DNA from 2 places in the Sporacetigenium sp. TC11 genome. Region 2 is predicted to be linked to the other one. Evidence: riboswitches for the same ligand, from Rfam matches in the RefSeq annotation. Region 2 holds a riboswitch; the other holds the start of a gene.
The links. A riboswitch is a leader RNA that binds a small molecule or an ion and turns the genes downstream of it on or off. The one in region 2 is predicted to bind glycine.
Positions count from the first base shown of each region.

Region 1: another riboswitch for glycine. It lies ahead of ACUSRV_RS08625 (GrdX family protein); the one in region 2 lies ahead of gcvT (glycine cleavage system aminomethyltransferase GcvT).

Region 1 is NZ_JBYVNY010000004.1:171,936-175,138, forward strand. Features, by position in the region: gene ACUSRV_RS08610 (glycine/sarcosine/betaine reductase component B subunit) at 1-171, opposite strand, end outside; gene trxA (thioredoxin TrxA) at 242-559, opposite strand; gene trxB (thioredoxin-disulfide reductase) at 581-1,528, opposite strand; gene ACUSRV_RS08625 (GrdX family protein) at 1,549-1,923, opposite strand; glycine riboswitch at 2,018-2,119, opposite strand; gene ACUSRV_RS08630 (DegV family protein) at 2,413-3,203, opposite strand, start outside.
Region 2 is NZ_JBYVNY010000001.1:290,774-293,976, reverse strand. Features, by position in the region: gene lplA (lipoate--protein ligase) at 1-932, opposite strand, end outside; glycine riboswitch at 1,148-1,246, shown strand; glycine riboswitch at 1,250-1,331, shown strand; gene gcvT (glycine cleavage system aminomethyltransferase GcvT) at 1,395-2,501, shown strand; gene gcvH (glycine cleavage system protein GcvH) at 2,520-2,903, shown strand; gene gcvPA (aminomethyl-transferring glycine dehydrogenase subunit GcvPA) at 2,905-3,203, shown strand, end outside.

The DNA.
Region 1 (3,203 bases), on a different contig from region 2:
TATACTTTCTCCTGGATGAGCTAATTCTATATCTATTGACTTTATACGCTCATCTCCACCAATCTCCCTTATCATTTCTTCTTTATTGATATATAAAACGCCACTTTCAATTTTAGTCACATCAGCGAATTGTACATCATTTATGAAGATCTTACCTAATTCAAGACGCATGTGGTGCACCCCCTAATATTTATTTAAAAGTTAAGAATCAAATAATCCTCAACTCTTACAACTTAAATGACTATATGTGTTTCTTTATCATTTCTTCTACTCTAGATTTACTAGCATCTTCTTTAGTTACTTCATCTATTTTTTGGCCTTCTTTATATATAGCTATTGTAGGTAATCCCAAAACCTTTTGTTGTATAGCTAATCTTCTAGCTTTAGTTGTATCTAATTTACAGAATTTAAGTTTATCACCATATTCGCCTTCTAATTGTTCTATATCTGGCATTAAAGCCTTACATGGTTCACAACCTTCACTCCAAAAGTCAACTAAAACTACTCCATCAGCTTTTAATACTTCACCTTCAAAAATTTCTTTATCAAGTATTACCATATTAAAATACCCCCTTTAATATTAATGTTCAAATTTAGAATCTATATATCTTTCTGCTGCTATAACGGCTATTGCACCGTCAGCAGTAGCAGTAACTACCTGTCTTAAAGATTTTTCTCTACAATCCCCCGCTGCAAATACTCCTGGTATATTTGTTCTCATTTCTGAATCAGTTATTATATATCCTTGTTTATTTACAGTTAATTTATCCTTAAATAAATCAGTTTGTGGTAAGTATCCTACAAATACGAATAACCCCATTGTTCCATCATTTTCATCAGCTTGATACTCAAAGATTTCGCCTGTCTTAGTATTTTCAAATACTATAGACTCAAGTATTCCATCTCCCTTTATTTCTTTAACACCTGTATCAAACCAAATATCTATTTTAGGATTTTTTCTAGCTTTTTCTTCTATAGACTTAGCGCATCTTAATTCATCTCTTCTATGTACTATTGTTACCTTTCTGGCAAACTTAGTTAAAAACATACCTTCTTCAACTGCAGTGTCTCCACCACCTATAGCAAACACTTCAAAGTCCGTGAAGAAGTCTCCATCACAAGTAGCACAATATGATACTCCCTTACCTGTTAACTCTTTTTCGCCTGGAGCTCCTAATTTTCTTGGACTAGCACCAGTAGCTATTAGTATAGCCTTAGCTTTGTATTCCCCTTTTTCACCTTTTAAAACTTTTATGTCTGATTCTAGGTCTGTGTCTAGTATAGTGTCTTTTACCATATCTGCACCAAATTCTCTACATTGTTCAACCATTCTAGCTATTAAACTTGGCCCTGTAGCATTTGGTATAGATCCAGGGTAGTTTGCAACTTCTTCAGTTGTAACTATTTGACCACCATTTTTGTCTTTCTCTATTATTAGCGTCTTCATTTTAGCTCTTGCTCCATAAAGACCTGCTGATAAACCAGCGGGACCTGCACCTATGATTATTAAATCATATACATTTTCCATATCCATAATACCCCTCCTTTTTATATTACATACTCTATTCTTTCTATTGTATTTTTGAATATATCAAGGTCAACTACCTGGAAGTCTTCTATTATATTTAAAGGCCATTTTGGTGTATCAAAATTTCCTCTAAATTTTGTAGCTGTATTTAAGGCTTCTTCTATCAACATTACAGAATTCATATCTAATTTTTTGTCATATTTTAATATTATAGTTCTATATGGAGTTTCATTTGGTTTAACACTTCCATAAAGCGGATGAGATAGTAATCTATATCCAGAGTGTATATAATCTCTACATTTTTTAAGTATACCAATATAATCTTCATCTAAAAATTCAATGTTTTTATTTAAATTACTATCTCTAACAAGAGGATTGTTTGTTAATATCAGCAATTATAACACTTCACTTTCTCTTAAGTTGTTTTTTGTAATAAAAAACAGGGAAAACAAATACCCCAATTTGTTTTCCCTGTTGATTCCAGGGTTCTGTCCAGATATAGTCTTTTTGCCTGAAAATTTCACTTAATTTCTTGGGAGGAATTAAGTTTGTCCCTTCGGCGGCCTATTGGCTCTCTTCTATATCCTTCTTTCAGACTCTTTATACTTTTCTAAATTTTCTATACCATTATTATACATTCTAGGAAAACGTTATTCAATCCTTTTTTGTTAATTTTTTATTAATTTTTACAATCTAAAGGCTACATTTCATTTTATTATAATTAGTTAACATTTATGACTTAATTTAATTATTTTTCATGTACTAAATATACTTTCTACTTCTATATAAGATATCCTTCTAAAATATTATGACATGTTTTTACATAAAAACACCCTTATAATTATAGGTTATAAGGGTTGATTGTTATAAATTTAGTTTTTTTGTTACTTCATGTAGAATATTCCCATTACTCCAGGGCCTGCGTGAGTTCCTATAGATGTTCCTACATCTAATATAACTATATCTTTCGGATTTATCTCTTTTTGTATCATTTCTTTTAATTTTATCAATTCGTCTTTATTATCTCCATGACCAATGCCTATTGTTTTATCACTGAGGTTTGTTCCACCTCTTTCTTTAACTAACTCAACCATTTTGGATATGACATTCTTTTTTCCCCTAACCTGGGCTATATTTGTAACTAATCCATCTCTTACTTCTAGTATAGGTTTTATGTTAAGCATAGTTCCTATTGCAGCCTTAGTAGAAGATATTCTTCCACCTTTTTGTAGATATTCAAGTGTATCTACGGAAAATATTACATCCATTTTATCTTTCATTATTTGTAGTTGGTTTAATATATCTTCTATATTTTTACCTTCCTTAGCCATTTTAGCAGCTTGAACAACTTGCATACCAGCTCCATAAGAAAAGTTCATAGTATCAAAAGTATATATATCTCCATCTATATCGTTTTTAGCCATAATCCCAGACTGATAAGTTCCAGATGCTGCAGATGATCCTCCAACATATAAGATTGTTTTTCCATCTTTTATGTGTTTATCAAATACCTCTTTAAACTGTATATATGTAGCTTGAGAAGTTTTAGGTACAACTTTTTCAGTTCTAAGTTTTGTATAAAATTCATTTATAGATATATCTATCCCATCTCTGTATTCTTTTCCGTCGATTATAATTGTTAGAGGAACGATATCTATATCATATTCTTCTATTA
Region 2 (3,203 bases):
TCACTAACATCTACCTTTGACAATACCTCATTTATTTCTTTTTCATTATGTCTTATTCCTATTAGTAAATTTTCAATGTCAGAAAGATCAGATTTTCCAAAAAAATCTCCACATATTTTTAAATCAGTTATTACTCCCTTTTCAACATTTAAATAAAATTCTACATTTCCGCCTACATACTTTAACTCGTTAACCAAAGTATATTTAGGTGAGCTTCCAAAATTCCATTCCCAAGTGTTGTACTTCTCGTCATATAATTTTTTTATATTGTTCAAATCTTCTTCTGAGAATTTATAAATCTTATAATCAGTGTTTGTTTGAGAAATGTGTTTCATAATCATATCTTTAAATTCTAATATAGTTAAAGGATTTTTTAGATGTTCGCTAATATTTGTCACCCTACTTGCTACTGATTTTACACCTTTACCTTCAAATTTAGAAGGTTTTACTTTTAGAGCAGAAGAAATATCTGTTATTACTGAAGTAAATAATAAAGTACCATGATGCATAACTTTATTTTTATAATTGCATTGAGCATTTCCAGAGAACTTTCTTCCATCTATTGTTAAATCATTTCGTCCAGAAAACTCTGCGTCTACAGATAATTCTTTTAGTATATCTATTATAGGTTGAGTAAACTTTCTGAAATTATTAAAACTTTTAGCATCATCTGTTGATATGAAGGTAAAGTTTAAATTTCCTAAGTCGTGAAATACAGCCCCTCCACCTGTTAGCCTTCGAACTACTGGTATAGACTTTTCCTTAACATAATCATAATTTATTTCTGATAATGTGTTTTGATTTTTACCTACTATAATTGAAGGTTCATTTCTCCAAAGCATAAAAACATCTTCACTAAAGTTTTTTAGTATGTATTCCTCAGCTGCTAAATTAAAATTAGGGTTTGTGAGATTATTATCAATGAATAGCATGTTTATCCCCCTTGATTATTTATTTTATTAATTCTAAGAAAATACTATCAGATATATTATTAGAATTCAACAGTATATTGTGAACACTTATAAGATTTCAGCATATATAATAATTAGGATTACACTTGTTAAGATATTAATTAGAGTATAATAGTATGAAAATTATAGTATAATTGAATTGTAAAAGGAAAATTTTAGGAACTTAATATTATCAGGTGACATTAACGGGAGATATCCATTTGGATAGCCGAAGAAGCAATAAATTAATGCCGATTAATTTAGAATCTTTCAGGCAAAAGGACCGTTAATTGATGATACTCTGGAAAGTCCCATTAGGGCGCCGAAGAAGAAAAGTAGACTTTTTAAGTTTTACTAAAGCTTTCAGGTAAATATACAGAGATATGAAGGCATATATTATTTATGCTTTCATATCTCTTTTTATTTTATAAAGGGGGTGTATATATGGATAATGGAAAAAAAACTAAACTATATGATGCTCATAAGAGACATGGGGGAAAGGTTATAGAATTTGCTGGATGGCTAATGCCAGTACAGTATGAGGGTATTATTGAAGAGCATGAAGCTGTAAGAAACAATGCTGGATTATTTGATGTATCACATATGGGAGAGGTAGAGGTAAAGGGCAAAGATGCATTTAGATATGTTCAAAACTTAGTTACAAATGATGTAAGCATACTTTTGGATAATCAGGTTATATATACATTTATGTGTTATGAAGACGGGGGAATAGTCGACGACCTTTTAGTTTATAAATTCGACGAAGAACATTACTATTTAGTTATTAACGCTGGCAATATAGAAAAAGATTTTGATTGGATGATAGAAAATAAAGGATGTTATGAAGTTGAGATTTTAAATATATCTAGTGAAGTTTCTGAAGTTGCAATACAGGGGCCAAAAGCTCAGGAAATACTTCAAAATTTAACAGATTTGAATTTAGATGAAATAGAATTTTTTTACTGTAAAAGAGGTGTATTAATAAACGGGATTAAATGTCTTGTTTCAAGAACAGGTTATACAGGAGAAGATGGTTTTGAAATTTATACTGAAAATCAGCACATTGAAAAAATCTGGGATAGTATATTACAAGCAGGGAAATCTTGTGGTATTAAGCCAGCTGGATTAGGCTGTAGGGATACATTGAGATTTGAAGCAGCTCTACCTTTATACGGAAATGAAATTTCTAAGGATATAACACCGTTAGAAGCAGGATTGGGGTATTTTGTAAAACTAGATAAAGATAGTTTTGTAGGTAGAGAAGCTCTTCTAAAACAAAAGGCAGAGGGTTTAAAAAGAAAGCTTGTTGGTTTTGAATTAAAGGGAAGAGGCATTCCAAGACATGGTTATGCAGTCGAAGTTAATGGTGATAATATTGGATTTGTAACAACTGGTTATTTTTCACCAACTCTTAAAAAGAATATAGGCTTAGCTATTATAGATTCTAAATATACTGGTTTTGGAACAGAAATAAATATTTTAATTAGAAATAAACCTGTAAAAGCAGAAGTTATTAATAAAAAGTTTTATAACAAAAACTATAAAAAATAAACTATGGGGGTATTTATTATGAAAGTTTTAAAGGGGTTACTTTATAGTAAGGATCATGAATGGGTAAAGGTAGATGGGGATAAAGCTTATATTGGAATTACTGATTTTGCTCAACATGCCTTAGGAAGTATTGTTTATGTTGAATTACCTGAAGTAGACACAGAGTTAAGTGCTGAAGACATATTTGGTGCTGTAGAGTCAGTTAAGGCAGCGTCTGATTTATTTATTCCACTTGATGGCAAGGTAGTTGAAGTAAACGAAGTCATAGTTGACAATCCAGAGTTATTAAATGAAGATGCTTTTGAAAATTGGATGATTGTTCTTGAAATATATGATAAATCTCAGCTGGAGGATTTATTGTCAGCTGAACAATATGAAGAGTTCTGCGTTAAGGAGGCATAATATGTTTCCTTATATACCTAATACTGATTTAGAGCAAAAAAAGATGCTTGAAATTATCGGAATAAGCACTGTTGAAGAATTGTTTAAGGATATACCTGATAACTTACAGTTGAATAGAAGACTTAATCTTAATGAACCTATGTCAGAACTTGAGGTAAGTAAGGAATTAAAAAATATTTCAGAGAAAAATCTAAGCAATGAAGATTTAGTTTGCTTTCTTGGAGCAGGTGCGTATGACCATTATATTCCTTCGGTTATAAGTCATATTACATCTAGATCAGAATTTTATACTGCATATAC